Regions from separate parts of the Mesorhizobium sp. B2-3-14 genome, predicted to be linked through region 2. Evidence: predicted binding sites of a transcription regulator. Region 2 holds the regulator's gene; each other region holds the start of a gene.
The links. Region 2 encodes LexA, which represses DNA repair genes until DNA is damaged. Its sites were predicted from a motif close to TGTTCNNNNTGTGTTCNG; they were not measured.

Region 1 (10,673 bases), on a different contig from region 2:
TGACGGCGGCGTGCCCTACAACAGCCAAAACTGTCATGCGCGAGAAAGGTTCCGCCGGTGCGGGCAGGGCGAGCGCTAGCGTCCGCGCAGCTGCCTGCAACTTCCGAGCCTGCGAATGAATTCCTTCCGGAGAATTTGATTTCTAGAAGACGCTCTCTTTGAAATTTCATTCCTTATTTTTTCGACCTGCATCTGTCATTTTCCAGCCCTCACAACATGCCGGGTTACCGGCCAAGGACGGGATCACAGAAAAATGAAATGGCTCAAGTCACTCATCATCGCCGGAACGTTGCAGGCCCTGGCCGTCGCATCGGGCCACGCCGGCGCCAATCTCGACCAGATCAAGCAGGCCGGAATCATCAAGGTCGGTACGGAGGGCACCTACGCTCCCTTCACCTACCATGACGCTTCCGGCGCGCTGGTTGGCTTCGATGTCGAGATCGCCAAGGCGATCGCCGATAAGCTCGGCGTCAAGGCTGAGTTCCTCGAAGGCAAGTGGGACGGGCTGATCGCCGGCCTCGACGTCAACCGTTATGATGCCGTCATCAACGAAGTCGGCATCACCGACGCCCGCAAGGCCAAGTACGACTTTTCCGATCCCTATATCGCCTCCAAGGCAGTGCTGATCGTGCGCGGCGACAACACCGACATCAAGACCTTCGCCGACCTCAAGGGCAAGAAGTCGGCGCAGTCGCTGACATCCAATTTCGGCAAGCTGGCCGAGTCCAATGGCGCCGAACTGGTCGGCACCGACGGCTTCGACCAGTCGATCCAGCTGCTTTTGACCGGCCGTGCGGACGCTACCATCAATGACAGCCTGTCGTTCCTCGACTTCAAGAAGCACAAGCCCGACGCCAATGTGAAGATCGCCGCCCAGGAAGAGAATGCCGATTACTCCGGCGTCATCGTGCGCAAGGGCGATCCGGAGCTGGTCGCGGCCATCAACAAGGCGCTGGCCGACATCAAGGCGGACGGCACCTACCAGAAGATCGCCAACACCTATTTCGGCCAGGACGTCTCGAAGTAATTCACCAGGCGGGGCCGGCTGTCGCCCTGTGACGTATCCAGCGGCGAGTCGTTTTTGACGGCTCGCCGCTTTTGTCGTGATATGGCTGGCGCATTCGCGCTTCGATGACGTTCCCCGTCCATTCCGGAGGATCTTTCGTGCCGCACTGGCTGCAACTGATGCTGGACTCGCTGCCCTCGCTGCTGTGGGCAGCGTTGATCTTTACCGTGCCGCTGACGTTGCTGTCCTTCGTGCTCGGCCTGACGGTAGGGCTGGGCGCGGCGCTCGGCAGGCTGTTCGGCCCGAAGCCTCTGGTGGCGCTCGTGCGCTTCTATGTCTGGATATTCCGCGGCACGCCGCTCCTGGTGCAGCTCTTCCTGATCTTCTACGGCCTGCCGTCGGTCGGCATCCTGCTTGACGCCTTCACCGCGGCGCTGATCGGCTTCACGCTCAACATCGGGGCCTACACGTCGGAAATCATCCGGGCGGCCATCGGCTCGGTGCCCAAGGGCCAGTGGGAGGCCGCCTATTCGATCGGGATGACCTGGAGCCAGGCGATGCGGCGCACCATTCTGCCGCAAGCCGGACGGGTGGCGGTGCCGCCGCTCTCCAACACCTTCATCTCGCTGGTCAAGGACACGTCGCTGGCCGCCGCCATCACCGTGCCGGAAATGTTCCAGGCGGCGCAACGCATCGTCGCCACCACCTATGAGCCGCTCATCCTCTATGTCGAGGCGGCGATCCTCTATCTGGCGATGAGTTCGGTACTGTCGGCCTTGCAGACGCGACTGGAGGAGCGGCTCAACCGCTATGGCGGCTTCCTGGAGGCACGCTCATGATCAGCCTCACCAACATCGAAAAGCGTTTCGGCGACAATCTCGTGCTGAAGGGGGTGACTGTCGCCATCGCCGAAGGCAGCGTCACCGCGCTTGTCGGCCCTTCCGGCGGGGGGAAAAGCACGCTGCTGCGCTGCATCAACCTGCTGGAGATCCCAACTTCGGGCACGGTGCGGATCGGCGACGAGACGCTTGAGTTCCGCCCGGGCGGGAAGGTGCCGGCGGCGGACATAAGGCGTCTGCGCCTGCAGACCGGCATGGTGTTCCAGAATTTCCAGTTGTTTCCGCATCGCACCGCCATCGAAAATGTCATGGAAGGCTTGGTTACGGTGCTCAAATGGTCGCCGCAGAAGGCACATGAGCGGGCACTCGCGCTGCTGGAGAAGGTCGGCATGGTGCATAAGGCCGATGCCTGGCCGGCGACGCTGTCGGGCGGCCAGCAGCAGCGCGTGGCGATCGCCCGTGCGCTGGCGCCGTCGCCGAAGGTGCTGCTGTGCGACGAACCGACTTCGGCGCTCGACCCGGAGCTGGCGCAGGAGGTGGTCGATGTGCTGGGTCAGCTCGCCAGCGAGGGAACGACCATGGTGATGGCGACGCATGATTTGCGCCTGGCCTCCAAGATCGCCCAGGAGGCGGTGTTCCTCGACGCCGGCGTCATCGTCGAGCAGGGGGCATCCGCCAAGCTGTTCGGCAATCCGGAGCGCGAACGCACCAAGCGGTTTATCGCCACGCTGAAGCAGGAGGCGGCGGAGGAAGAGGGAGGCGCATAGGCGCGACAATCGCGGCCTTCCCCAAAAACAAAAACCCGGCGCGAGGCCGGGTTTTCGTCAACTTGAATGCGAAAAAGCTCAGGCAGCTTCTTCCTGCTCGGCTTCCTCATTGTCGGCCTTGGCGCCACGCTTGGGGCCTTTGTTGAGGTTGACCTCGATCAGGCGCACGGCTTCGGTTTCCGACATGCGGTTGACGGCCGCGATCTCGCGGGCCATGCGGTCGAGTGCCGCCTCGTAGAGCTGGCGTTCGGAATAGGACTGCTCCGGCTGGTTGTCGGCGCGATAGAGGTCGCGCACGACTTCCGAGATCGAGATCAGGTCGCCCGAATTGATCTTGGCATCATATTCCTGGGCGCGGCGCGACCACATGGTGCGCTTGACGCGGGCGCGGCCCTGCACGACCTTCAGCGCGCGCTCGACATAATCCTCTTCCGACAGCTTGCGCATGCCGATAGAGGTCGCCTTGGCGACCGGCACTTTCAGGCGCATCTTGTCCTTCTGGAAGTCGATGACGAACAGTTCCAGCTTGTGGCCGGCCACTTCCTGCTCGTCGATCGAGACGATCTGGCCGACGCCATGCGCCGGATAGACGATAAACTCGCCGGTCTTGAAACCGTGACGTGCAGCTGTGGACTTCTTCTGCGGGGTGATCGTTGCCATTACGCCCTGAACTCCTTGTTGTGGGCCGGCGGCGGTGCCGGCTGAACTCACGTGATCGGGGTCACCGATCATTAGCCGCACAACAGATGACCCACCGGAAAAGCCGGGACCGGCAAACCGCAAGAATTGCGACCGCCTGGCCCAGATCGCTCTGGTCCGGAATGGGATTTTCACCTTTCAGTGATTTGGGGCGTCTGCGCCATAAATCGACGTTGTGTCACCGGCATGTTTCGCTGATGTAACACAAAAAGTCGGAAGAATCAAGGTTTTGCTGCGTAAGCGAAGGCCACAACCAATCGCCGCCTGTCAAGGCGGTTAATCCGGCGTGCCTGTTACGCTGCGTCATACAAGCCTTTACAGCGGTGTTGTCAATCGCCTTCGCCGGGCTCGGCGGAGAAGTATTTCTCGAATTTGCCGGCCTCGCCGTCGAAGCTCTTGGCGTCGGCCGGCGGCTCCTTCTTGGCGGTGATGTTGGGCCATTTATCGGCATATTCGGTGTTGATCTGCAGCCATTTGTCGAGGCCGGACTCGGTGTCGGGCTTGATCGCGTCGGCCGGGCATTCCGGCTCGCAGACGCCGCAGTCGATGCACTCGTCGGGATGGATGACGAGCATGTTCTCGCCTTCGTAGAAACAGTCGACCGGACAGACCTCGATGCAGTCCATATATTTGCATTTGATGCAGTTGTCGGTCACGACATAGGTCATCGGTCGGCTCCGGGACGTCCCGTTTTTGTTGGCTTTTTCCGTGAGGTAACGCCTTTATGGGCTGCTTGCAAGGGTAGCCATTCCCGGCGGCGCCAGAGTTTGGGAAATTGAATTTCAGATCGGCGGTGCCAGGACGGTCCCACATCCCTTACCGACGTTGGTTTGCCGGTGCAAAATCTGTTTTGGTTGCCGTTGCCGCGGAAGAGCACATCCGCATTGATCGGCAGGCTCAATCTTCGTCGCGCAATCGGTCGGTCTGGCGACGCTCTTTTTTGGTGGGTCGGCCGCTGCCTGCCTGGCGCAGCGCCGGGATAGCATCGGGCGGGGCGTCGCCCTTCGGTGCGGGCGGAGGCGACATGTCTTGATAAAGAGTGCGGGCTTCCTCGGACGGGCCGCGCCGCGCGCCAGCGCCGAGCACCTTCCAGACGAAAATACGCCGGTCGAGCGTGATGGTCAGCACGTCGCCTGGCTTGACCAGATCGGAGGCCTGCGCTGCTTTGTCGCGATTGATGCGCACGCGGCCGGCGACCACCAATTTGGCCGCCAGCGAGCGCGATTTCACCGCGCGCGAGAAGAACAGCCATTTGTCGATGCGCTGACGGCCTTCAGCAACCATCGAAGCGAGTTTACTTCTTCAATTGGTCGCGCAAGGCGGCGAGCTTGGCGAAGGGCGAGTCCGGATCGAAACGCACCGGGCGCTCCTCGCGGGGCTTGGGCTGGAAAGCGGGCTTTCCGCCGCGATCGGCACCCTTGCCTTCCGGCCTGCCGCCCTTCCAGTCTGGCCGGCCTTCTCGGCGCTCGGGACGCTCGCCCTGCGGGCGGCCGTCGCGGCGCTCAGCGCCCTCAGCTTGCGGCTTGGGCTTGAACTTCGAGCGGTCGAAGCGCGGCTTTCCGGCGCCGTCGCGGCGCCCTTCGTGCGCGGGACGGTCCGCGGGCGCGGCTGCTGCCTGTTCGCCGCCGGCCGGCGCGTTGCTTCGGCCGCGCGCCTGTCCGTTTTGCGGCCGGTTGTTGCGGCCGTCGCGATGACGCGGACGCTGGTCGAAGCGACCTTGGCGCCACAGCAGGATCGGCTTTGGCGCTTCGGCTTCCGGCACGGGTTCGCCGGCGGCTTCCGCCACTGCAGCCGGTTCGGCGGCTTCCGTCGACGCGGAGGCTTCGACGGCGGGCTCCGCCGCTGCGGTTTCCTCGGTGGGCTCGGCAGTTTCAGGTTCGGCCCGCTGCTCAACTGGCGCCGGCTCGGCGGCTTCAACAGCGGCTTCGGCTACAGGTTCCTCCGCAACTTCAGCGGTGGCTTCCGCCTGCTCTTGCGCGACAGCTTCCACCGGCGCGTCGGCGGCGACTTCGGCTGGAACCTCCGTCTCCACGTCGGTTGCCGCATCCGGCACCAGTTCGGCTCCCTCGGCGGCCGACTCTTCCGCCGCCTTGGCTTGTTCCGCGCGGGCTGCTTCTTCGGCTGCCTGCCTGGCCGCGGCGGCTTCCCGCGCGGCATTGTCCTGCGCTTCCAGCCGTGCCTTGACTTCCGCGGCCGGCTTCGGCTCGGCGCGATAGCCAAGCCCCTTGAGGATCTCTTCCATGTCGTCGGCGGTGGCGCCAAGGATCGACATCATCGGCGGCGTCACCATGAAGGACTGGCCGTCATAGGCGCCGTCCGGACGCTGGCCAAGGCCGGGCTTCCAGTTGGTCGCCGGGCGGATCAGGTCGGCCAGCCGCTCCAGAATGTCGATGCGCACGGCGCGGCGGCCGAGATTGCGGTAGCCAGCGAGCTTGTAGAAGGCCTTGTCGAAGGCCGGGTCGATGACAACAGAGGTGCGGCCCGACGCCAGCGCGTGGACGACGTCGCCGAAGCCTGGCTTGTCCTTGCCGTCGTTCTTCAACGCCCACAGCAGCGTCACCAGCCCGGCGGGTGCCGGCTTGATCAGCGCCGGCACGAACACGTGGTAGGCGCCGAAGCGGACGCCAAGCCGGCGCAGCGCCGCGCGGCCTTCCTGGTCCAAGGATTTCATCTCTTCGGCGATGTCACGACGGTTGATGAGGCCGAAATTCTCGACCAGCTGGAAAGCGATGCCACGGCCGATGCCGGAAATCTGCTCGGCATTTTTCAGATCGACCAGCGGCTTCAACAACGACTCGATCTGGAAATTGACGAAGCGTTCGGCTCGCGCCGCGACCTTGTCGCGCGCCGGACCCGTCAGCTGTTCGTCAGCCAGCAACACCAGGCGCGGCTTCAGCGCGTCTTCGCCCGAGACCAGCGTGCCTATCGGCGCGCCGATCCAGCGCAGCGTGCCGTCCGAACCGAGCGCGAGATCGCCATTGGCGCAGGCGCCGAAGCGCTCCGCGCGTGCCTCGAACTCGGCGGCAAGCGCTTTTTGCGCGGCAGTGCGCACGGCCTTGGCGTCTTCGCCGCCGGCGGTCTGGTCGGCGGTGAAGCGGAACCCTTGCAACTCGCCGACATGATGGCCTTCGACAAGGACGGTTCCGGTAGGACTGATTTCGGCTTCAGGCATGGTATTTTCTCTAAGGCGCCGCATGAGGACGGAAGTCCTGCGGTCTACGAAGCGTTTCGTCAACCGCTCATGCAGCGCATCCGACAATCTGTCTTCGATTTCGCGCGTCTTTTCCTGCCAGTGTGCCTGATCGGCCAGCCAGCCGGGCCGGTTCGACACGAATGTCCAGGTGCGGATCTGGGCGATGCGGTGCGACAGCGTGTCGATGTCGCCCTCGGTGGTGTCGGCGCGGCGCACCTGTTCGGCCATGTAGTTCTCGTCGACATGGCCCTGCCGGGCGAGATCCATGTAGATCGAGGCGATGAGGTCGGCATGCTGGGCAGGCGCGATCTTGCGATAGTCGGGCAGGGCGCAGGCTTCCCACAGCAGCGCCACGCGCTTGGCGTTGGTGGCGAGCGCGCGGATGTCTTCGTCGCGGGAGAGATGTTCGAGCGCTTGCGCATCGACGGCCGGCAGCGCGCGTGTCAGGCCCTCGACCGGGGCGTTGGTCTCGATCGAGCGCTTCAGCGCATCGAGGCTGGCGAAATCGAATTGGGCGGTGCGCCACTGCAGCACCTTCACCGGGTCGAAGTCATGGCCCTCGATCTTCTGGACGAGGTCCTCGTCCAGCGGATCGACCTGGCCGGTGACGCCGAACGTCCCGTCGCGCAGATGCCGGCCGGCGCGGCCGGCGATCTGGCCGAGTTCGGCCGCCGTCAGATTGCGGTACTGGTAGCCGTCGAACTTGCGGTTCTGGGCGAAGGCGACATGGTCGAGGTCGAGGTTGAGGCCCATGCCGATCGCATCGGTGGCAATGAGATAGTCGACATCGCCCGACTGGAACAGCGCCACCTGAGCATTGCGGGTGCGGGGCGACAGCGCCCCGAGCACGACGGCCGCACCACCCTGCTGGCGGCGGATGAGTTCGGCGATGGCATAGACCTCGTCGGCGGAGAAGGCGACGATCGCGGTGCGCCGTGGCAGGCGGGTCAGTTTCTTGGAGCCGGCATAGGCCAGATGCGACAGCCGCGGCCGCGTCACTACCGAGACGCCCTTCAGCAAGCGCTGCAGGATACCGTGCATGGTGGCGGCACCAAGCAGCAGCGTCTCCTGACGGCCGCGCAGATGCAGGATGCGATCGGTGAAGATATGGCCGCGTTCGAGGTCGCCGGCCAGTTGCACCTCGTCGATGGCAACAAAGGCGGCGTCGGTTTCACGCGGCATGGCTTCGACGGTGCAGACCGAATATCTGGCGCCCGGCGGCTGGATCTTCTCCTCGCCGGTGATCAGCGCCACTTTGTTGGCACCGACCTTTTCGCAGACGCGCGTGTAGACCTCGCGGGCCAGCAGCCTCAGCGGCAGGCCGATGACACCGGTTTCGTGCGCCACCATCCGCTCGATGGCGAGATGGGTCTTGCCAGTATTGGTCGGCCCAAGCACGGCGGTCACGTCGCGGCCCGACAGGATCAGCGGCTCGGTGTGTTTCGGCTGGATGTTCATCGGCTCGGAAATTAGGCTTTCTGGCCTCTCGTGGTCGGGAGCGTGCCAGGACGGCGCGTATGACAGCCGACACATAGGGATTTCGGGCGCGAAGCGAAAGCAGAATGTTCCGGCAGGGTTCCGGAGACGCCCGCCTCACTCCGCAAATCAGCCCCTGCTTAACAGTTGGAACGAGTCTGGAACGAATCAGCGACGAATCGGCGACTCCGTCAGATTCAGCTTTTGTTCACGGCTAGATATGGATTTCGTGACCACGAGTTTCACCACATGCTGAATCACCGAACTGGCCCGTTTTATGCTAGGCGGGTCCTGCCGTTAACTCTCGCCGGGAACGATGAGGGCGATTCGGTGTGCGCCCTGTTAAACTTATGAAACTGTTAATCTTTCTAAACTCGACGTTAAAGAATAGCAGCTTATCGCGGCCATTAATCTTAACATTGGGCTCAAAGCCGGAACGAATCGGCGACAAAGCAGCGCCGGCCATATTTTCTCTTTTTGTTCCCTCAATATCTTGTCTTGTGAACAGCTTATCCACCGAGAATCCACAGGCTTAATCACAGGGTTCGCGCAGACGCGCCTACCGGCATTAACCTTTGCGTGCCGGATTGGGGCATTGCGTCACAGCGGCGTCTTCCAAGAGTCAGGCGCCATTTGGAAGCGGACCGATTTTCCGGTCCGCTTATCGCAGGGCACGCATGGATCCGCAGCGTTGGACTGCGCGAGCAGACGTCTCAGACGAAGTACTGGCCGCCATTGGCGGTGAGGGTCGAGCCGGTGATGAAGCCGGCATCTTGCGAAGCGAGGAAGACCACGCAGCGCGCGATCTCTTCCGGTTCGCCAAGGCGGCCGACCGGGATTTGCGGGATGATGCGCTCGTTGAGCACCTTTTCGTCGATTGCCTTGACCATCTCGGTGGCGATGTAGCCAGGGCAGATGACGTTGACGGTGATGCCCGCGCGGGCGCCTTCCTGGGCGAGCGCCTTCGAGAAGCCGATGTCGCCGGCCTTGGCGGCGGAGTAATTGACCTGACCGGCCTGGCCCTTCTGGCCGTTGATCGAGGAGATGGTGATGATGCGGCCGAACTTGCGGTCGCGCATGCCTCCCCACAGCGGATGGGTCATATTGAAGACACCGGACAGATTGGTATCGATCACCTCTTTCCACTGCTCGCGGGTGATCTTGTGGAACATGGCGTCGCGGGTGATGCCGGCATTGTTGACCAGCACCGAGACAGGGCCGAGGTCGGCCTCGACTTGTTTGATACCGGCCGCGCAAGCGTCATAGTCGGCGACCGACCATTTGTAGACCGGAATGCCGGTCTGCGCCTTGAACTTCGCCGCCGCCTCGTCGTTGCCGGCGTAGTTCGCGGCAACCGAATAGCCGGCGTTCTTCAAAGCGATCGAGATCGCCGCGCCGATGCCACGCGATCCACCCGTGACGATTGCAACCTTGGTCATGCATTTCCCCTTTTTGAAATCGCCCTGTTGTCGGGCTTGGCAGGCACTGGATTTACGACAGGAACCACATGTGAAACGGGCGGCTTGCGCCGCCCGTCCTATCAGAAGGCCTCCACGCACATGGCGACGCCCATGCCGCCGCCGATGCATAGGGTGGCCAGCCCCTTCTTGGCGCCGCGTCGGCGCATTTCGAAGACCAGCGTGTTGAAGATGCGGGCGCCCGAGGCGCCGATCGGGTGGCCGATGGCGATGGCGCCGCCATTGACGTTGACGATCGAGGGATCCCAGCCCATGTCCTTGTTGACGGCGCAGGCCTGTGCGGCGAACGCCTCATTGGCCTCGACAAGGTCGAGATCCCCTGCCGACCAGCCGGCCCGTTCCAAGGCCTTGCGTGAAGCGGGAATGGGTCCGGTGCCCATGATCGCCGGATCGACGCCGGCGGTCGCCCAGGAGGCGATGCGCGCCAGCGGGGTGATGCCACGCCTTGCGGCTTCCGCTTCGCTCATCAGCAGCGCGCCGGCGGCACCGTCATTGATGCCGGAGGCATTGGCGGCGGTCACCGTGCCATCCTTGTCGAAGGCCGGCTTCAGCTTGGTCATGGCATCGATCGTGGCGCCGTGGCGGATGTATTCGTCCTGATCGACAACCGTGTCGCCCTTCTTGCCCTTGATGGTGAAGGCGACGATCTCGTCCTTGAACTTGCCCGCCTTCTGCGCGGCCTCGGCCTTGTTCTGCGAGGCCAGTGCGAACTGGTCCTGGTCGTCGCGGGTGATCTGGAACTGGCGGGCGACGTTCTCGGCGGTGTTGCCCATGTGGTAGCCATTGAAGGCGTCCCACAGCCCGTCCTTGATCATGGTGTCGATCATCTTGTAGTCGCCCATCTTGACGCCGGCGCGCAGGTGCTCGGCGTGCGGCGACAGCGACATCGATTCCTGGCCGCCGGCAATGATCACCTTGGCGTCGCCGGTGGCGATCTGCTGCATGCCGAGCGCGATGGCGCGCAGGCCCGAACCGCAAACCTGGTTGAGGCCCCAGGCGGTGGTCTCCTTGGGCAGTCCGGCAAGGATCGAGGCCTGGCGGGCCGGGTTCTGGCCTTGCGCTGCGGTCAGCACCTGGCCGAGGATGACCTCGTCGATCTCGGCCGGTTCGACCCCGGCACGCGCCAAAAGTTCCTGCACGACGACGGCGCCGAGCTCATGCGCGGGCGTGGCGGCGAAGGCGCCGTTGAAGGAGCCTACAGCCGTGCGCGCCGCG
Region 2 (10,673 bases):
ATGTTAGTCGACGATGCAGCCGCAATCGGCCATTGAAGCCGGTATCTCGATGCCGAACGCGGCCATCGCCTTGCGCGAGATCGTTGCCATGTGGTCCTTGTAGGCCGGGCGCGACGGCGCGATCGTCTTGGGATCCTTGCCCTTGAGGATCTCGGCGGCGATGTTGCCGGCGTTGACGCCGACCTGCGTGTAATTGACCGCGAAGCTCGCCGGCACGGTGCCGTTACGGACCGCACTGTCATCGGAGTTGACGACCGGGATACCGGCCTGGCGGGCGGCCGCGGAGACAGCGGCGATCGCCGGCTGGATCAGGTTCGAGGCCGGGCCGTAGATCACGTCGGCCTTGCCGGCGAGCGAAGCGATGCGTTGCTGGATGTCATTGACGTTGTCGATGCCGACCTCCACCACCTCGAAACCGGCGGCCGGTGCCGCCGCCTTGATCTTTTCGACCAAGGCAACGTCATTGGCCTCACCGGGATTATAAGGCACGCCGAAGCGCTTGGCGTTCGGCAGCAGCTTCTTGGTGAAGGCCATCACCGCGGCGACGTCCTGCAGATCGCTGGCGCCGGTCATGCCTTCGTCTCCGGCGTCCCATGACGGCACCAGCTTGGCCGCCACCGGATCGGTGACCGCGGCAAAAACGATCGGAATGCCGGAACCGGCGAGCGCTTTCTTGGCGATCTGTGAGACCGGCGTGGTGATGGTGTAGATCAGCTTGGGCTGCTCGGCCTGCAGCTTGGCGATCATCTGCGGCACCAGCGACGCATCGAAATTGGTGTGGCTCTCCGTGTAGACGACGTCCTTGCCCTCGACGAAGCCGTTATCCGTCAGCGCCTTCTTGAAGCCGGCTATGGCGGCGTTCAATTGCGGATGCTCGCCGAAATTGGCAATGCCGATACGGATCTGATCGGCCGCGGCACTGCCGGCACTGACCATCAATGCGCCTGCCAGGGCCAAGCCCGACAACCAAGCGGATTTCGACTTCAACATCATTTCCTCCCAGATTTGATCAGGGCCGCTTGGAAACGCGGCTACTACGGCGATCATGGTGAGTCCGCTGGTCTGTGTCAAACATTATATATAATTGTTGCTGTGACGCACTATCATATATACTTTTCGCCAGACGACGGATTGATCACCATGCTGAATGAAACGAGTTCCACAAAAACGGAAGCCGCCTATCAGCTGTTGCGGCGCGACATCCTGACCACGCGCCTCATGCCCGGCGCCCCGCTCAAACTGAGTGCGCTGCGCGGCACCTATGGCGTCGGCTGGACACCGTTGCGCGAAGCCCTGTCGCGGCTCGAGGCCGAACGCCTGGTCACCGCGATCAGCAATCGTGGTTTTGCCGTGGCTCCGGTGTCGCGGGCCGAGCTGGAGGATCTGGCACGCGCCAGGATGGTGGTCGAGATACCCCTGTTCCTCGAATCGATGGAAAAAGGCGGCAGGGAGTGGGAGGATGCCGTGGTCACCGCCCACTACCGGCTCTCGCGTTGCAAGACGGCGGTCGACGATCCCTCGGACGCGGCCGTCGACAGATGGGACGAGAACCACGAGGCTTTCCATGCGGCGCTGCTGAGCGCCGCCACATGCGACTGGCTGTTGCGGTTCCGCTCGACGATCTCGGATCAGCTGCGCCGGCATCATCGCTTCCTTGGTCTGGCGCCGACACTGCGGGCCGCGGCCGGCCTCAAGGATGGCTATGAAGAGGCAATCGAAGCGCTACGCGAAGCGATTGCGATCGAACACCATACCGCGATCATGGAAGCGGCGCTCGACCGTGACGTCGAGCGGGCCAAGGCGCTGATGACGGCGCATATCGGCTACACACTGCACGTCTATGTCCACAGCGAAGACAGCGGCGCTACCAGATACGCCGCTCGCGCCGGCAGCTTGAAGGCGGGTTCGGGATAACTTCAGCGCTTCCGCGACGCCTATTCGAACGCGCTGGCCGGAGTGCGCCGAACGCCCCGATCCATGGCCGCCCGAAGCTACCAATCGTTGGCATTTTGGTTTCGTTTCGTTCCGCGAATAATGGCTCCGCGAATTATACGTCCCTCCGAGGAGAAGCCTTCCAACTAACTGATGCCAAAGCCTCGTCGGCGGATGGGCCACAGGCCATTAACCAAAACGATTTCAATGCGCCTGCCGACGGCGGAAAGGACTGGTTGCCGCCCGCCGTCGCGGGCAAAAAACTTCAGACCCCTTAACAAATTCATTAAACTTTAAACGGTTGCAGAACACAACTGGAACAGATAGTGTTTGTTCTGGGTTTGTTTTTTCGATTCTGGTTCAACCTTTCGTTCAATGTCTTGGGGGCCGCCATGCTGACACGCAAGCAACATGAACTGCTGATGTTCATCCACGAACGGCTCAAGGAAAGCGGGATACCGCCTTCCTTCGACGAGATGAAGGAAGCACTCGATCTTGCCTCCAAGTCGGGGATCCATCGCCTGATCACGGCCCTGGAGGAGCGCGGCTTCATTCGCCGGCTACCCAATCGGGCGCGCGCGCTGGAAGTGCTGCGGCTGCCGGACTCGATCGCGCCGGGCCTCAATGCGGCAAAGAAGTTCTCGCCAAGCGTCATCCAAGGCAGCCTTGGCCAAGGCAGTCTCGGACGCCAGATCAGGCCGGCCGCTGCGCCTTCGCGCCTGCCCGCGGCCGGCAACGACGACGACGCGGTTTCAGCCGTGTCCATCCCGGTCATGGGCCGTATCGCCGCCGGTGTGCCGATCGATGCCATCCAGCATCAGACGCATTCGATCTCGGTGCCGCCGGACATGATCATGGGCGGCGAGCACTATGCGTTGGAGGTCAAGGGCGACTCGATGATCGAGGCTGGTATCTTCGATGGAGACACGGTCATTATCCGCAATGCCGACACGGCAAGCCCGGGCGAAATTATCGTGGCACTGGTCGACGAAGAGGAAGCGACACTGAAGCGGTTCCGCCGCAAAGGCGCTTCGATCGCGCTCGAGGCCGCCAATCCAGCCTACGAAACGCGCATTTTCGGGCCGGACAGGGTCAAGGTACAAGGCAAGCTGGTCGGGTTGATCAGGCGCTACTGAACCGGCTTGTCATCGGGCTTGTCGGGTTTTTTGTACGGCGGCAGCCCCCTTGCCTCGCGTGAGAATTTTCGCTGTTCGTGCCAGGGCCGGTATGGTCCGTCGACGGCAAATGCGATCGCGGCCCGGGTCGTGGCCGACTGGGGATTGAAGAAGACGGCAGCGCTTCCCTTGCGGGCGAGCTGCCGTTTGGTGACGACGAGAACCAGTGGATTGTGGCAGGCGTCATAGGCGGTTGCGTCATTGACGATGATCAGGTCGGCGAAAGCGCAGGCTTTCCAGGTGGTCTTGCGGTCCTCGACATAGGCAATGATCGCGCCGGAAGGGTGCCTGGCAAGGCACAGGCCTTCGCGGCAGTAGAAGGGCGATCCCGGCGGCAGGTCGGTGGGACTGGCAACATCGAATTGCCTGTCTGTCGTGTCGAACATTTCCGGTTTGACGATTGTTTCGGAGATCAGGGCGCGCTTCCAGTTGTCGGTTGCGAATTCGTTCGGACGTTCCCGGTTGACGGCCAGTTCGCCATTGCCGATCGGCAGCGCGACCAGCCGCGCATCTTCCGAGATCAGCACATCGGGCGCGCGTGTGTGCGACACAGTCAACAGGCCGGCGAGCGCGAATGGCAGCGCCGCGAGCCGCAGCCATGTCGTCGCCATCGTCGCGATAACCAGCGCGACGGTGACCAGCAGCACGGATTGCTGCGAAATCAGCCCGACTCCATCGACCGGAGAGCGCTCCGATATCCACGCCGACACGGCGATCATTGCTGTCAGGCCCTTGCCCATGAGGTAGAGAGCCGGCCAATCCAGTCCGAATGGCATCAACAGCGCGCTGGCGACGGCCAGGAACATCACGACCGACACGATAGGCATCACGGCCAGATTGGCGAACAGGCTGAGCGGCGATACCCGCTGGAAATGCCAGATGGCAAACAACGCCGTGGCGCTGCCGGCGATAATGGACGTCATGGCCAATCCACCTGTCGCCAGCAGGAATTTTCGCGTCAGGAACCCGGGCAGCGATCGCTTTCGCGGCGGTGGCCGCGTCTTTCCCGCACGGTGATCGGCCCAGCCGGCATAAGCGCCAACCAGGGCCGCGGTCGCGGCGAACGACATCTGAAAGCTCGGGCCGACGACCTCGTGAGGCGAGACCAGGATGACGGCGATCGCCGAGATCCCCAGATTGCGCATGGTCAGCGCAGCGCGATCGAAGAACACGGCAATCAGCATCACCGCCAGCATGATGAAGCTGCGTTCGGCCGCAACGACGACACCGGAAATGATGAGATAGGCCGCGATCGAGAACAGTGCGGCGGCGGCCGCGTATTTCTTCACCGGCCGGCGCGCGGAAAGTCTGGAAACAGCGCGAAGGCACCACGCAGCAGACCCATGATGGTGCCGGCCACAAGCGCCATATGCAGTCCCGAAATAGAGATGATGTGATAGATGCCGGTACGCCGCATCGCTTCATTGATTTCATCGGGTATGCCGGCGCGCACGCCGACGATCAGCGCCGCCGCGATCTCGCCTTCAGCGCCGCCGACGCTGCCCCTGATGTGGTCGGCGATGGCTTCGCGGGCATTCTCGATGCCTGAAAAAAGGCGAGCCGATAGCGGCATCTCACCGTCGTCGGCGGAAACAACCGTTGGATTGCCGAGAAAGAAGCCGCTGCCGCCGATGCCGGCGAAATAGCTGTCGAAAGAGAAGTCGTAGCTGTCCGGCCGCACCGGGCCGGTCGGCGGCAACAGTTTGGAGTAGCCTGTGATGAGCGAGCCGGCGGTCATTCCCGGTGGTATCTTGCGTGCGGAAAGCCGGACCCTTTCCGGCGCATAGCGCAGTTTCGGCCGGGCGGTCGAAATCACGTCCATGGTCAGCCGGATGCGGCCGCTCTCCATCTCTTCGAGCGAGACCACGCGGCCGGTCAGTTGCGTGGAGATTTCCGAACCCAGCATCCGGGTTCCGGCTCGCCATGTTTCAACCTTCGCCGCGAGCAGGCCCAGCGCGCACAACAGCACTGCCATGAGACACAGATGGGTTTTGGGCCAGGAACGCGAGACGAAGGCACAGACCGCCATCAGCACCACGACCGCGACGGGCTTTGCAAAGTCGGGCTCGGACGCCAGCGAGAAATAGGCGATCGCCCCAACGGCCAGACAGACCGGCACCAGCAGGAACGCGATGCCCCGGTCGAGTTCAAGCTCCGCCGCCCGGGCCACGCCATGGCGCAGGCGAGGCAAGGATACCAGGCCGATTTGCCGGCGCACGCGCACGATCCTGCCCGCGGCAGGAGCCGGCGCCGGCGCCTGCCCACCTGCCTGCAGCGACCTGGTTTCGGGTGCAGCCACGAGCGGAGATGGCAGTGGGATCGTCGCAGGCGCCGCAAACAGGGATCGCTCGCTGACGCCGATAGCGGCATCCTCGCCCCGATCCGAGCCCCGGCCTCGTCCAGTCATCGGGTCTGCCCCTTGCACCCTCGACGTCCTATGCTACATGAACGCGCAACGCGCGAAAGTCCGCACGCTCCGCACCCAGCTTCAGACGTTTTCCGAGAGTTCCATGCCCGACAAGGTCATCACCCGTTTTGCCCCCTCGCCGACCGGCTATCTGCACATCGGCGGCGCGCGCACGGCGCTCTTCAACTGGCTCTATGCAAAGCATACCGGCGGCACGATGCTGCTGCGCATCGAGGACACCGATCGCGAGCGTTCGACCGATGCGGCCACATCGGCCATTCTCGATGGCCTGACCTGGCTTGGCCTTTCGTGGGATGGTGACGCGGTCTCCCAATTCGAGCGCGCGCCGCGCCATCGCGAGGTGGCCGAGGAGCTGGTGCGCCTGGGCAAGGCCTATTACAGCTACGAGACTTCAGCCGAGCTGGAGGCAATGCGCGAGGCTGCACGCGCCAAGGGCCTGCCGCCACGCTATAACGGCCATTGGCGTGACCGCGACCCCTCGGAGGCGCCGTCCGGCGTCAAGGGCGCCATCCGCATCAAGGCACCGGCCGAGGGCGAGACGGTCGTGCAGGACCGGGTCCAGGGAGACGTGCGCTTCCCCAACAAGGATCTCGACGACTTCATCATCCTGCGTTCGGACGGCAACCCGACCTACATGCATGCCGTCGTCGTCGACGATCACGACATGGGCGTCACCCACATCATCCGTGGCGACGATCACCTGACCAACGCCGCCCGCCAGACCGTGATCTACAACGCCATGGGCTGGGACGTGCCGTCGATGTCGCATATCCCGCTGATCCACGGCGCCGACGGCGCCAAGCTGTCGAAGCGCCACGGCGCGCTCGGCGTCGAAGCCTATCGCGCCATGGGCTATCTGCCGGAGGCGCTGCTCAATTACCTTGCGCGGCTCGGCTGGAGCCATGGCGACGACGAGATCATGTCGATCGAGGACATGGTCTCGTGGTTCGACATTGGCGACGTCAACAAGGGCGCGGCGCGCTTCGACTTCGCCAAGCTGGAAGCGATCAACGGCGCCCATATGCGACGTATGGCCGACACCGAGCTGTTCGATATCTTCATCGCCACCTTGCCCTATCTGGAGGGCGGTCCGGCGATGGCGGCGCGCCTCGACGACAAGAACAAGGCGCAGCTGCTGGCAGCACTTCCGGGCCTGAAGGAGCGCGCCAAGACGCTGGTCGAGCTTGTCGACGGTGCCGGCTTCCTGTTTGCCGCGCGGCCGCTGCCGATCGACGACAAGGCGGCACTCCTGCTCAATGACGACGCGCGCAAGATCCTGCGTGGCGCTCACGAAGCTTTGAAGTCGCTGTCAGGCGACTGGACGGCGGCCACGGCCGAGGCCGCGATCCGCGACTTTGCGTCGGCTGGCGGCCACAAGCTTGGCGCCGTGGCCCAGCCGTTGCGGGCTGCGTTGACCGGCAAGAGCACGTCACCGGGCGTATTCGACGTGCTTGCCGTTCTGGGGCGTGAGGAAAGCCTGGCGCGCATAGCGGATCAAATCGATTAGGAGCAAACTGGCCCAAGAAGATTGGCATTGAAAGGCGGGTTTCGCAGTGCAACATTAGGCCTTGGCCCAATCTGGCACGCACCTCCTAGAATGCGGTGGCGAATACGCGCATTGCGGTGATTTCGACGTGTCGCTCTGCGGAATTTGCCTTTGCCGGCATGAGGAAACAAGAAGGAATTTGCAATGACCGAAGCTGCGAAAAAACTGGATGTGGGCGGCCAAGAGGCCACGGCGACGCTGGAATTCGCCGGCAAGACTCACGAATTCAAGGTGCGAAGCGGCTCGGTCGGACCTGACGTCATCGACATCGCCTCGCTCTACAGCACCACCGGCGCCTTCACCTATGACCCGGGCTTCACCTCGACGGCAAGCTGCGAGTCGGAAATCACCTTCATCGATGGCGACGCCGGCATCCTCCTGCATCGGGGCTATCCGATCGACCAGTTGGCCGAACATGGCGACTTCCTCGAAGTCTGCTACCTCCTGCTCTACGGCGAATTGCCGACCAAGGCGCAGAAGGACGATTTCGACTACCGCGTAACACGCCACACAATGGTGCACGAGCAGATGTCGCGCTTTTTCACCGGCTTCCGCCGCGACGCGCACCCGATGGCGGTGATGTGCGGCGTGGTTGGCGCGCTGTCGGCCTTCTATCATGACTCGACCGACATCTCCGACCCGTACCAGCGCATGGTTGCCTCCATGCGCCTGATCGCCAAAATGCCGACGATCGCGGCCATGGCCTACAAATACCACATCGGCCAGCCCTTTATTTACCCGAAGAACGATCTCGGTTTCGCGGCAAACTTCCTGCACATGTGCTTTGCCGTGCCGTGCGAGGAGTACAAGATCAACCCGGTGCTGGCGCGTGCCATGGAGCGTATCTTCATCCTGCATGCCGATCATGAGCAGAACGCTTCGACCTCGACCGTTCGCCTCGCCGGCTCCTCGGGCGCCAACCCGTTCGCCTGCATCGCCGCCGGCATTGCTTGCCTTTGGGGCCCGGCCCATGGCGGCGCCAACGAAGCGGCGCTCAACATGCTGGGCGAGATCGGCCATGTCGATCACATCCCGGAATTCATCGCTCGCGCCAAGGACAAGAACGATCCGTTCCGCCTGATGGGCTTTGGCCACCGCGTCTACAAGAACTACGATCCGCGTGCCAAGATCATGCAGAAGACGGCGCATGAGGTTCTGGGCGAACTCGGCATCAAGGACGATCCGCTGCTCGACATCGCGATGGAACTGGAAAAGATCGCGCTGACCGATCCCTATTTCATCGAGAAGAAACTCTACCCGAACGTCGACTTCTATTCCGGCATCACGCTGAAGGCGCTGGGCTTCCCCACCACCATGTTCACCGTGCTGTTCGCGGTTGCCCGCACGGTCGGCTGGATCGCCCAGTGGAAGGAAATGATCGAGGATCCACGCCAGAAGATCGGCCGTCCGCGCCAGCTCTATACCGGTGCGCCAGAGCGCGACTACGTGCCGATCGCCAAGCGCTGAGACGAGTGAGTAGTGGATAGTGAGTAGCGGTTAGTGAGTAGTGAGTAGTGAGGTTGGAGAGTTTTCTAACTCACTACTCACTACTCACTACTCACTATTCACCACTCACTACTGCCTACTCACTCTCTTGATACACCCCATCACCACCTGCGCCGCGATCTCACCGGACGGTTTGTCCGTTGCCATGCGCCGTGAAATCTCGGCGAACCCGTCTTTCTGCCAGGCGCGCATGCCACTGTCGGCCAACAGCGCTTCCAGCTGGCGTGCCAGATTGTTCGGCCTGACGTATTCGTCGTAGAACTCCGGGATCAGTGCGCGATCCGAGATCAGGTTGGGCAGCAGCGCCGACCAGACGGAAACGAAATACCGCGCCACGGCGCGTGCGACAGGGTCGAGCCGGTAGCAAGAGATCATCGGCACGCCGGACAGTGCCAGTTCCAGGGAGACGGTGCCGGACGCGATCAACGCCGCGTCGGCCTTGCCGAAGGCCTGCCATTTGCGCTCCGGCTCCAGGATAATCTCGGGTTTTTCATCCCAGCGCGTGACCGCGGATCGTACGGTGTCCGCGACATGCGGCACCGTCGGCAACATCAGCCGAAGCCGATGCCCGCGTGCCCGCAGCATCGACACGGTCTCGCCGAACGGCTCGAGCAGCCGTCGCACCTCGCCGCGCCGCGAGCCGGGCAGGACAAGCAGCGTCTTCACGCGGTCTGGTGAAAGATCACGCGGCTGGGCCTGCGCCCTGGCGGCCGACAGCACGCCGGGATCATGCGTCAGGCGATGGCCGACATAGGTGCCGGGCGGGCCACCCAGCCGATCGAGCTCCTTCACTTCGAACGGCAGGATGCACAGGATGTGATCGACATACGGCTTCATCGCCACCGCCCTGCCCGGCCGCCATGCCCAGACGCTCGGGCAGACATAGTGGACGATCGGGATCGTCGGGTTGGCGGCGCGCACCTTTTTGGCGACGCGCAGCGAAAAATCGGGGCTGTCGATGGTGACGAGGCAGTCCGGCTTGGCATCCGCAACCAGCCCCGCCAGCTGACCGATCCGCCGCATCAGGCGCGGCAGGTCACGCAGGACGGCGCTGAACCCCATCAGCGCGACCTCGCTGGCGTCGAACGGCGAAACCAGCCCAAGCGCCTGCAGGTGGCGGCCACCGAGGCCGACGAGCTGCACCTCGCGTCCTGTTATTTGGCGCAGCGACTGGACAATGTCGGCGCCAAGCAGGTCGCCTGACTCCTCGCCCGCGACGATCGCGATCTTCAGCGCCCTGTCAGCCATGACCTGACTCCGTTGCGGCCAGACCGACAATGAACAGCCCAAGGTCATTGGCACGCGAGAGGGTTGCGGGACCTTCGAGGATCAGGGAGCGTCCCGCCTCGACGGCAATGCCGGCAAGCCCGGCCGCATGCGCTGCTTCTACCGTCTGGGGCCCCATGGAAGGAAGATCCGCGCGCAGCTCCTGGCCAGGCTTGGCGCATTTGACCAGCACACCGCGCGTCTTGCCGGCGATACGGCCGTGGCCGCGCAGCAGCCTGGCGCGGTCCAGCAATCCGGCCGTGCCCTCGATGCCTTCAAGCGCGATGGTCCGGCCGCCGACCGCGATCGCCGCCTGGCCGATATCCAGCGCCCCGATGGCTTTTGCCGCGGCAAAACCTGCCTCGATGTCGCGCCAGTCCGACTTCCGGGGCGTGGCCCTGGTCAACACCCCATCGGCGGCGACAAGGTTCGGCACGATCTCGTGGGCGCCCACGACCTTTATCCCCCGGGCCTCGAGCCCGCGCGCCACCACCTTGAGCAGTCCATCGTCGCCGCGTGCCAACGCCATGACGACGACGGGTATCACAGCGAGCAGGCTGAGGCTTGGACGCATCTGTGTCAGCCTTGGCCTGCGCTTTATCTCGCCGGCAAGCACCAGATGCGTAATCCGGTTACGCTTGAGCAGCGGAATGAGCGATCCTATCGCCTCCAGGGCAAGGGTCTCATGCTCGTAACGGCACAATTCAGCCAGGCGGTCGGCCTCACCGTCCATGAGCACGACGAAGGGCGGATGACCCTGTCCGGCCAAACCGGCAGCGACTTCGACCGGAAGGCTGCCGCCGCCGGCGATGATGCCGAC
Region 3 (10,673 bases), on a different contig from region 2:
TCCAACACCACGTCGGCCATCAACACCGTCGCCTATGGCTATGGCATGCCCAATATCGGCGAGGGCGACGAGATCGTGCTGTCGATCATGGAGCACCACTCCAACATCGTGCCCTGGCACTTCATCCGCGAGCGGCAAGGCGCCAAGCTGGTCTGGGTGCCAGTCGACGATCTCGGCGTCTTCCACATCGAGGAATTCGAGAAACGGCTGACCGACCGCACCAAGCTCGTGGCCATCACGCAGATGTCGAACGCGCTGGGCACGGTGACACCGATCAAGGAGATCGTGCGCATCGCGCATTCGCGTGGAATTCCCGTGCTCGTCGACGGCAGCCAGAGCGCGGTGCACATGCCGATCGACGTGCAGGATCTCGACTGCGATTTCTTCGTCTTCACCGGCCACAAGGTCTATGGTCCCTCGGGCATCGGTGTCCTCTACGGCAAGAAGGATAGTCTCGCCGGCATGCGGCCTTTCATGGGCGGCGGCGAGATGATCGAGGAGGTGACGGAAGACATCGTCACCTACAACGAGCCGCCGCATCGCTTCGAGGCCGGCACGCCGCCGATCGTCCAGGCGATCGGACTGGGCGCCGCGCTCGACTATATGGACTCTGTCGGTCGTGAGCGCATCGCCGCGCATGAGGAAGACTTGAAGACCTACGCCCACGAGCGCCTGCGCGCCATCAACTCGCTGCGCATCTTCGGCGATGCGCCCGGCAAGGGCGCCATCATCTCCTTCGAGCTGCAAGGCATTCATGCCCATGACGTGTCGATGGTGATAGACAGGCAAGGCGTGGCGGTCCGTGCCGGCACCCATTGCGCCCAGCCGCTGTTGAAACGTTTCGGCGTAACCTCCACATGCAGGGCATCGTTCGGCATGTATAATACCAGGGCAGAAGTCGACGCTTTGGCCGAGGCGCTTGAAAAAGCGCGCAAATTCTTCGGATGACGATTTTTTCGGGTGACGACCATGGATGATGTGACCACCACCGAAGCTACGCCGGAAAACTCGGGTAACGGCGTCGTTTCCGCCTCGGCCATTCCCGCTGATGAGCTGGCGCGGCTGACCGACGATATCGTCTCGGCGCTGAAGACGGTCTACGACCCGGAAATCCCGGCCGATATTTACGAGCTTGGCCTCGTCTACAAGATCGACGTCGAGGACGACCGCTCGGTCAAGATCGACATGACGCTGACCGCGCCTGGCTGCCCGGTGGCCGGCGAAATGCCCGGCTGGGTGGAAAATGCCGTCGGCGCCGTCGAGGGCGTCTCCGGCGTCGAAGTCAACATGACTTTCGACCCACCCTGGACGCCCGACCGCATGTCGGAAGAGGCGCAGGTGGCGGTGGGCTGGTACTAGCGCCGCACCTGGCACACTTGCGCCGGTGGTAAAACTTCACCATTTTAGGTGAGGAATCATTCGGCAGGCCTTGAACCTGCATGGAATGGAGAAGGAAAAACATGGGACGCTTTGCCGTCATCACGATGACCGAAAAGGCCGCTGACCGGGTGCGCGAGATCGTCGCCACGCGCGAAAACGCGCATGGCATCCGCCTTGGCATTAAGAAGGGCGGCTGCGCCGGCATGGAATACACGGTCGATCTGGTGACCGAGCCCAACACCAAGGACGACCATATCGAGCGCGATGGCGCCCATGTCTATGTCGCGCCGGAAGCCGCCCTGTTCCTGTTCGGCACCGAGATGGATTTCGAGCAGACGACGCTGCGCACCGGTTTCACCTTCCACAACCCGAACCAGAGTTCGGCCTGCGGCTGCGGCGAGTCGGTCGAGTTGAAGCCGGCCGATCTCAAGGCGCTGGCCGAGGCGCGCGCCACGGCCTGATCTTCCTTCGCCCCGTAAACGGGGCGAAGAAAGCTACTCCACCCACATACCCGTCCGCTTGTGCCAGTCCGCGATCGATTCCTCGGGATAGACGTCGAACGTCTTGTCGCCTTTGCCGATCTCAGGCTCGACCCAGTTCGCCTTGTATTTCAGCATCAGATGCACTTTTTCGGGTGGTTTCGGCAGGTCGCTGTCGATCGCCGAGGCGAAGGGATGCACCAGCTCCGGCCAGGTTGGGTCGTAGAGCCAGAGCGCCGACCCGCATTTGCGGCAAAAATTGCGCTCCCCGGTCGAGATCTCGCAGTGGGGATGCTCGTCATCCTCGATCTCGGCGCGATAGACGCCGAGATTGCTCTTGCCCCTGATGTTCAGCGTCTCGTAGGCGGCGCCGAGATTGATGGCGAAACCGCCGCCGCCCTGCTGCTTACGGCAGATCGAGCAGTAGCACAGCATGAACGGCACGGGCGTGTGGCTTTCCACCTCGAAACGCACGGCGTTGCAGCGACAGGACCCCTTGAGCAGCACAGGCATGGCTAAAACTCCGACAGGATAGCCACAACCTGTCAGCATGATTTTGGTTGCGGCGATGACAAGGCCAAATGCCAGTGACATGATCGCGGCATGGACAATGAGCGCATCGCGGAACTGTTCGAGGGCCTCGGTCCGGTCAGCATCCGAAAACTATTCGGCGGCAAAGGCATCTATTTCGATGGCGTCATCGTCGCCATCGTGCTGCGCGGCGAATTGCTGCTGAAAGCCGACGCGCAGAGCGCATCGGAGTTCGAAGCCGCGGGCTGCCGGCAATGGACCTACACCGGCTCTCGCCACGGCAAGCTTGTCGCCATGCCCTATTGGAGCATTCCCGACAGCGCTTTCGACGATCCCGACGAAATGACGGTGTGGGCGCGACGCGCCTACGAAGCTGGGCGGCGGGCGGGGAAGTAGGCTCCCGCCAGCGCGAGGCCACCCCTCATCCGGCCGCTTCGCGGCCGCCTTCTCCCCGGCGGGGAGAAGAGGTTTGCGCTGAGGCCGCAAGTTCCTCTCCCCTCGGGGAGAGGTCGGATTGCCCCGAATTGCTCTTTGCAATTCGGTCTTGGTAATCCGGGTGAGGGGGACTCTCTTGGCAGTCCCTACAGCGCCTTGGCGATCTCAGCCGCCAGCCTTGCATTGTTCTCGACCAGCGCGATGTTGGTCTTCAGGCTGCGGCCGCCGGTGAGTTCGAGGATTTTTCCCAGCAGGAACGGCGTCACGGCCTTGCCGGTGACGTTGAGGGCTTCGGCCGCCTTTTGCGCGGCTTCGATGTAGCCCGCCATTTCTTCAGCGGGGATTTCGTGGGATTCCGGCACGGGATTGGCAATCAGCATGCCGCCGCCCAAGCCCAGAGCCAGGCGTGTCCGGTAGAGATGCGCGATATCTTCCGGTCCGTGCAAGGTCAATGGCGCCCGGAACGGTGACTGCCGCGACCAGAAGGCCGGCATCGTCTCGCAGCCATGGCCGACCACGGGCACGCCGCGCGTCTCCAGCACTTCCAGCGTCTTTTCGATATCGAGGATCGCCTTGGCGCCGGCCGAGACGACGATCACCGGTGTACGCGCCAATTCATCGAGGTCGGCCGAGATGTCGAAGCTCTTTTCCGCCCCCTTGTGCACGCCGCCAATGCCGCCGGTGGCGAACACCTTTATCCCGACCATGTCAGCCGCGATCATGGTGGCGGCGACCGTGGTGCCACCGGTGCGGCCCTGCGCGACGGCGAAGCCGAGATCGGCGCGCGACAGCTTCATGGCGTCACCGGTCATCGCCAGCGATTCGCGTTCGCCGTCCGAAAGCCCGATCTTGATGCGGCCGTTGACCACCGCGATGGTTGCCGGCACGGCGCCGCCGTCAGCGATGATCTTTTCGACGTTGGCCGCCATGGCGCCATTGTCGGGATAGGGCATGCCATGGGTGATGATGGTGCTTTCGAGCGCCACCACCGGGCGCCCGGCGGCCAGGGCCTGCGCCACCGGTGCGTGGATATCGATGAAGGGGCGGGCGGTCTCTGGCGTCATCTCTGATCTCCAATCCGGAGTGCGGCGCATCCATCAGGAAAGCGTAGCTTCACCGCGCGTTATGAACTTGCCGGGTCTCATGCCACTTCCCTGGCATCCGGCACAAGGGCCAGCGCTTCCGCGAAGCTCGCCGCGGTGAATTCGGGCACCGCGTCGGCGCTTTCGATGGCCAGCGTTGCCGCGGCGACGCCCTCGCGCACGGCGTGGCGCAGCGGCTGGCCCCGCAGCAGTGCTGCGACCGTCGCACCTGCCAGCGCGTCGCCGGCGCCGGTGACATCGGCGACTTTTCTGGGGGCAGGCGGCAGGATCGAAAAGGCGCCTGTCTCATCGAAACCCAGCACAGGGCCGCTGCCGGCCGTGACCACGCCGCTGGCAAGGCCGCTGCACCGCAACCCGTCGACCATTTCCCGCTCGGCGGCCGCTGCATTGACACCGGCCAGCACGACGGCCTCTCGCCGGTTCATGAAGAGCTGGGCCAGCCCGCCGAGAACCGGTATCAGCCGCGTTACCTTCGCCGGCGAAATCGCGATGGCGAAAACCGGTTTACCGGCGGCGAGCGACAGCAGCCGCTCCAGGGCGGCCGACGGCAGATTGGCGTCGCACAGGATGGCATCGGCGGCGGCCACCTCCTGGCGTATCTTGGAACGCCTGATCTGCTTGGGAAAAGCCAGGTCGTACAGTGCCATGTCGGCAAAGCCGACGATCAATTCGCCCTCGCGATCGATCAATGCCGTGTAGCTCGGCGTGGTACGGTCGAGGAACACCGCCGAAAGATCGGCGATGCCTGCCTCGGCGATGGCCCGTGAAACCGTATCGGCCGATGCATCGCCGCCCCGCATCGACACCAGGGAGGCCGACACGCCGCGCCGTACCATGCTGCGCAACGCGTTGAAGACGCCGCCGCCGACATCCTCGCGCATCGTGCCGGGATTGGAGGCTGCCGGCACGTAGGGACCGTACACCTGGCCACGCCGGTCGATATGGGCGCCGCCCACGGCCAGGATCTTCGGGGATTCCACCATGGCGGCGATATGACCTTTGTTGTTGCGGCCGCACAAGCGCTAGAGTGCGCGACAGAGCTTCGCATGCTGGTCGGCGATTCGGCCGGGCGATACGATCGAGCCGTCTGGCCCAATGCGGAGCCCGTTCGTGCCAGAGCTTGCGAGACAAAAAAAGAACAAACCGCGATATCCTTTGTTTTTCAGTTGGTTGTCACCCCTTGCCAAATGAGAACAAAAAAGGTACAAAATGGTAGGGATTACGGATTGTCCGGCCTTCATTGACGACCAAGGGGTGATGTATCATGGCTCAGAATTCTTTGCGGCTGGTAGAGGATAAGGCAGTGGACAAATCAAAGGCTCTGGATGCGGCGCTGTCGCAAATCGAGCGGGCTTTCGGCAAGGGCTCGATCATGCGGCTCGGCGCCAACGAGCAGGTCGTCGAGATCGAAACGGTGCCGACCGGCTCGCTCGGCCTCGACATCGCGCTCGGCGTCGGTGGCTTGCCGCGCGGCCGTATCATCGAGATCTATGGGCCGGAAAGCTCCGGCAAGACGACCCTGGCCCTGCACACCGTGGCTGAAGCCCAGAAGAAGGGCGGCATCTGCGCCTTCGTCGATGCCGAACACGCGCTCGATCCGGTCTACGCCCGCAAGCTCGGCGTCGATCTTGAAAACCTGCTGATCTCGCAGCCCGACACCGGCGAGCAGGCGCTCGAGATTTGCGACACGCTGGTGCGTTCCGGCGCCATCGACGTGCTGGTGGTCGATTCGGTGGCGGCGCTGACGCCGCGTGCCGAGATCGAGGGCGAGATGGGCGATTCGCTGCCGGGTCTGCAGGCCCGCCTGATGAGCCAGGCGCTGCGCAAGCTGACCGCGTCGATCTCGCGCTCCAACACCATGGTCATCTTCATCAACCAGATCCGCATGAAGATCGGCGTCATGTTCGGTTCGCCCGAAACCACGACCGGCGGCAACGCGCTGAAATTCTACGCTTCGGTTCGCCTCGACATCCGCCGTATCGGCTCGGTCAAGGATCGTGACGAGGTCGTCGGCAACCAGACCCGCGTCAAGGTGGTCAAGAACAAGTTGGCGCCGCCCTTCAAGGTGGTCGAGTTCGACATCATGTATGGCGAGGGCGTCTCCAAGACCGGCGAACTGGTCGACCTCGGCGTCAAGGCCGGCGTGGTCGAGAAATCGGGCGCCTGGTTCTCCTATAATTCGCAGCGTCTCGGCCAGGGCCGCGAGAATGCGAAACTGTTCCTGCGCGACAATCCCGATACCGCGCGCGAGATCGAGCTGGCGCTCAGGCAGAATGCCGGATTGATCGCCGAAAAGTTCCTCGAAAATGGTGGCTCCGAGGGCAATGGCGACGACGGTTTTGAGGACGAAGCCGGCGCGATGTAGGCAACGGTCAGAATTTGGCCATAAATCCAGACTATTAGTCAATGCTTAAGTAACAGAGTTCTGTAGTACCGCGTTCCAAACCGCCGGCCTTCGCGCCGGCGGTTTTCGTTTAGGCGGCCCCGCAAGTGCCGGTGCAAAGCGCGAATTGGCCCAATTCCGTGTTTCTGGACAGGGTCAAGAGCTACGGCTAAAAGGCCAGCTCCATCTTCTAGAAAATACAGAGCCATCTCCCGCCGGTCCGGCCGGCGGCTCTCTTGAAAAGGCAGTATCCATGAGTGGCGTCAACGAGATCCGGTCGACCTTTCTCGACTATTTCCGCAAGGAAGGCCACGAGGTCGTGGCCTCGAGCCCGCTCGTGCCGCGCAACGATCCGACATTGATGTTCACCAATGCCGGCATGGTGCAGTTCAAGAATGTCTTCACCGGTTTGGAGAAGCGGCCCTATTCGCGCGCCACCACAGCCCAGAAAAGCGTCCGCGCCGGCGGCAAGCACAACGATCTCGACAATGTCGGCTATACCGCGCGCCACCTGACCTTCTTCGAGATGCTCGGCAACTTCTCCTTCGGCGACTATTTCAAGGAGCGCGCCATCGAGCTTGCCTGGAACCTCATCACCAGGGAGTTCGGGCTGAAGAAGGACAAGCTGCTGGTCACCGTCTATCACACGGACGACGAGGCGGCTGGCTTCTGGAAGAAGATCGCCGGTTTCTCCGACGATCGCATCATCCGCATCCCGACCTCGGACAATTTCTGGGCGATGGGCGACACCGGTCCTTGCGGACCATGCTCGGAAATCTTCATCGATCGTGGCGAGCACATCTGGGGTGGACCTCCCGGCAGTCCCGAGGAAGACGGCGATCGCTTCCTCGAATTCTGGAACCTGGTGTTCATGCAGTATGAGCAGGTGACGAAAGAGGAGCGCGTCGACCTGCCGCGCCCGTCGATCGACACCGGCATGGGCCTGGAGCGCATGGCGTCCATCCTGCAAGGGGTGGAGAGCGTCTTCGAGACCGACCTGTTCCGTCATCTGATCGATGCGGCGTCCTCGGCACTTGGGCGCGCGCCCGACGCCGAAACGGTTGCGTCCTATCGCGTCATTGCCGATCATCTGCGCTCGTCCTCCTTCCTGGTCGCCGACGGCGTGCTGCCGTCGAACGAAGGCCGCGGCTATGTGCTGCGCCGCATCATGCGCCGCGCCATGCGCCATGCGCAGTTGCTGGGGGCGAACGAGCCGCTGATGTGGAAGCTGGTGCCGGCGCTGGTGCGCGAGATGGGCCAGGCCTATCCCGAACTGGCACGCGGCGAAACGATGATCGCCGAGACCCTGAAACTCGAGGAGACCCGTTTCCGCAAGACGCTGGTGCGCGGCCTCGGGCTGCTGTCCGAGGCGACGGAGAAGCTCGGCGCCGGCGACATGCTCGATGGCGAAACGGCATTCAAGCTCTACGACACCTATGGCTTCCCGCTCGACCTGACGCAGGACGCGCTGCGGCAGCGCAGCATCTCGGTCGACCTTGCCGGCTTCACCAATGCGATGGAGCAGCAGAAGGCGGAGGCGCGCAAGCACTGGGCCGGGTCCGGCGAGGCTGCCACCGAGACGGTTTGGTTCTCCGTGCGTGAAAAGACCGGCGCCACCGAATTCCTCGGCTACGAAACCGAGCAGGCGGAAGGCCTCATCGAGGCGCTGGTCAAGGACGGCAAGACCGTCGACAGCGCCGGCAAGGGCGATGCGGTCGCCGTGGTCGTCAACCAGACGCCGTTCTACGGCGAGTCCGGCGGCCAGATGGGTGACACCGGCATAATCTCGGGCGAGGGCTTCTCGATCGAGATTTCCGACACGCAGAAGAAGGCCGATGGCCTCTTCGTGCATCTCGGCAAGGTGGTCGCCGGCACGGTCAGTCCGGGTGCCGCGGTCGAACTTAAGGTCGATCATGCCAGGCGCTCCCGGCTGCGCGCCAACCACTCGGCGACGCACCTGATCCACGAGGCGTTGCGCGAGGTGCTGGGCACCCATGTCGCGCAGAAGGGTTCGCTGGTCGCACCCGAGCGTCTGCGCTTCGACATCTCGCACAACAAGCCGATCTCCGCGCAGGAGCTCGAAGAGGTCGAGCGCATGGCCAACGAGATCGTCGTGCAGAACGGCCCGGTGACCACGCGCCTGATGTCGGTCGACGACGCCATTGCCGAGGGCGCGATGGCGCTGTTCGGCGAGAAATATGGCGATGAGGTGCGCGTCGTGTCGATGGGCACCGGCTTGCATGGCGCCAAGGCCAACCGGCCCTATTCGGTCGAGCTCTGCGGCGGCACGCATGTCAGGGCGACCGGCGATATCGGCCTGGTGCGCATCGTCTCGGATGGTGCTGTCGCCGCCGGCGTGCGCCGCATCGAGGCATTGACCGGCGAGGCCGCGCGCAGGCATCTCGATGAGCAGGACCGACGCCTGAAGACCACGGCGGCGACGCTTAAGATTTCGCCCGCAGATGTGCCAGCGCGCGTCGAAGCGCTGCTCGAAGAGCGCAAGAAGCTCGAAAAGGACCTGGCCGAAGCGCGCAAGAAACTGGCGCTGGGCGGTGGGTCGCCTGCTGATGCTCCTGCCGCCAACGAGATCGTCGCTGGCGTCGGCTTTCTCGGCAAGGCGGTGTCAGGTGTCTCGCCAAAGGACCTGAAGCCGCTGGCCGATGCCGGCAAGACTTCGTTGGGTTCTGGCGTCGTCGTGTTCGTTGGCGCCGGAGAAGACAACAAGGCGAGCGTCGTGGTCGCTGTCACCGATGATCTCGTCGGCCGTTTCAGCGCTGTCGACCTTGTTCGCGTGGCCTCCGCCGCATTGGGCGGGCAGGGCGGCGGCGGCCGCCCCGACATGGCGCAGGCCGGCGGCCCGGATGCGTCGAGGGCCGATGATGCGATCGCGGCAGTGAGGGCGGCGCTCGAGGCAGCGTAGCTACCATGCGTGGGGCCAGGCGGGATCCCTTCTCTTGGGGCAGCGCTGCCCCTCATCTGGCTGCCGCCATTTTCTCCCCGTAGAACGGGGAGAAGGGCGCTTTCGTCGCGCCCTTCGCCAATCGCCCTCGTTGCAGAAGAGCGCCGACAACGCGACCAGCCTCTTTCTCCCCGTTCACGGGGAGAAATGCCCGGCAGGGGCGGCGCGACGTCGAGGAAGCTCACCTCGAGTTATACGCTTTTTCGGTACGCACGAAGCTCGGGCGGCCAGCCATTCGCAAATACAAATCCCAGATGCCTGCAAACTGCGCCAGCAATCCCCGCCCTTCTGGAACCTTGACGAAGTAGGCGATGATCGGCGCCGCGTGCAGATCGGCCAGGGTCAGCTGGTCGCCGAGCAGCCAGGGTCCATCTTGCTTCAGCGAGGTCAATACCTTCAGCACCGTCTCTGCCTGCCGCAGGCCATCCGCGATCAAGCTCTCGTCGGGCACTTCCTTCTCCAGACGCTCGACCGCGACATCCCAGACCATGGCCCGATAGCCATAGGCGTCGAACATGCCGATGATCTGGTTCATCCGCGCGCGGCCGCGCGGATCCTTTGGCTGCAAGGGTGGACCGTCGAAAGCGTCGTCGATATAGCGCGCGATCGCACTCGACTCGAACAGGCGGAACCCCTCATGCTCGAAGGCCGGGATGCGGCCGAACGGGTGGTGCTCGAAATACCAGGCGGGGATGCCCCCGGCGGCAAAGACATCGACCGGCACAAGCTCATAGTCGACGCCCTTCTCCTCCAGCGCCATGCGCGCTATGCGCACGTAAACACTGTAGTCCGCGCCGTACAGGACCGGTTTGGCCATGCTGCCAGTCCTTGCCTTCGTTTTCGTTTGACCCAAAAAGCGAAGGCTCCTTTTGGAGCCTTCGGCATGTGGAGCGGGAGATGTTTACGCCATTGCCTTCTGCAAATTCTCGTCGATCTTGTCGAGGAAGCCGGTGGTCGAGAGCCAGGGCTGGTCGGGGCCGATCAAGAGCGACAGGTCCTTGGTCATGAAGCCGCTCTCGACAGTCTGGATGCAGACCTTTTCCAGCGTCTCGGAAAAACGCTTCAGTTCGGCGTTGTCGTCGAGCTTGGCGCGGTGCGCGAGGCCTCGCGTCCAGGCGAAGATCGACGCGATCGAATTGGTCGAGGTTTCCTCGCCCTTCTGATGCTGGCGATAGTGGCGGGTGACGGTGCCGTGCGCGGCTTCCGCTTCGACGGTCTTGCCATCCGGCGTCATCAGCACCGAGGTCATCAGGCCGAGCGAACCGAACCCTTGCGCCACCGTGTCAGACTGGACGTCGCCGTCATAGTTCTTGCAGGCCCAGACATAGCCGCCCGACCATTTCAGGCTCGAGGCCACCATGTCGTCGATCAGGCGGTGCTCGTACCAAAGCTTCTTCGACTTG

Region 1: a site for LexA is predicted at 8,129-8,146, ahead of FJ950_RS09910 (helicase-related protein). Genes of this name have one in related genera too.
Region 3: a site for LexA is predicted at 5,118-5,135, ahead of recA (recombinase RecA). Genes of this name have one in related genera too.

The regions. Positions count from the first base shown of each region.
Region 1 is NZ_VFVP01000003.1:217,658-228,330, forward strand. It holds gene FJ950_RS09880 (amino acid ABC transporter substrate-binding protein) at 254-1,027, shown strand; gene FJ950_RS09885 (amino acid ABC transporter permease) at 1,165-1,845, shown strand; gene FJ950_RS09890 (amino acid ABC transporter ATP-binding protein) at 1,842-2,612, shown strand; gene FJ950_RS09895 (CarD family transcriptional regulator) at 2,691-3,272, opposite strand; gene fdxA (ferredoxin FdxA) at 3,641-3,979, opposite strand; gene FJ950_RS09905 (RNA-binding S4 domain-containing protein) at 4,209-4,595, opposite strand; gene FJ950_RS09910 (helicase-related protein) at 4,606-7,962, opposite strand; gene FJ950_RS29465 (hypothetical protein) at 8,261-8,497, opposite strand; gene phbB (acetoacetyl-CoA reductase) at 8,694-9,419, opposite strand; gene FJ950_RS09920 (acetyl-CoA C-acetyltransferase) at 9,521-10,673, opposite strand, start outside.
Region 2 is NZ_VFVP01000002.1:769,381-780,053, reverse strand. It holds gene FJ950_RS08430 (ABC transporter substrate-binding protein) at 4-990, opposite strand; gene FJ950_RS08425 (GntR family transcriptional regulator) at 1,141-1,914, shown strand; gene lexA (transcriptional repressor LexA) at 2,325-3,068, shown strand; partial or broken gene FJ950_RS08415 (ComEC/Rec2 family competence protein) at 3,062-5,514, opposite strand; gene gltX (glutamate--tRNA ligase) at 5,618-7,042, shown strand; gene gltA (citrate synthase) at 7,226-8,548, shown strand; gene lpxB (lipid-A-disaccharide synthase) at 8,657-9,835, opposite strand; gene FJ950_RS08395 (LpxI family protein) at 9,828-10,673, opposite strand, start outside.
Region 3 is NZ_VFVP01000004.1:143,753-154,425, reverse strand. It holds gene FJ950_RS12510 (cysteine desulfurase) at 1-948, shown strand, start outside; gene FJ950_RS12505 (SUF system Fe-S cluster assembly protein) at 970-1,359, shown strand; gene sufA (Fe-S cluster assembly scaffold SufA) at 1,461-1,841, shown strand; gene FJ950_RS12495 (GFA family protein) at 1,875-2,372, opposite strand; gene FJ950_RS12490 (TfoX/Sxy family protein) at 2,463-2,786, shown strand; gene FJ950_RS12485 (pseudouridine-5'-phosphate glycosidase) at 2,972-3,889, opposite strand; gene FJ950_RS12480 (carbohydrate kinase family protein) at 3,967-4,911, opposite strand; gene recA (recombinase RecA) at 5,193-6,293, shown strand; gene alaS (alanine--tRNA ligase) at 6,565-9,231, shown strand; gene FJ950_RS12465 (glutathione S-transferase family protein) at 9,452-10,087, opposite strand; gene FJ950_RS12460 (NADP-dependent isocitrate dehydrogenase) at 10,172-10,673, opposite strand, start outside.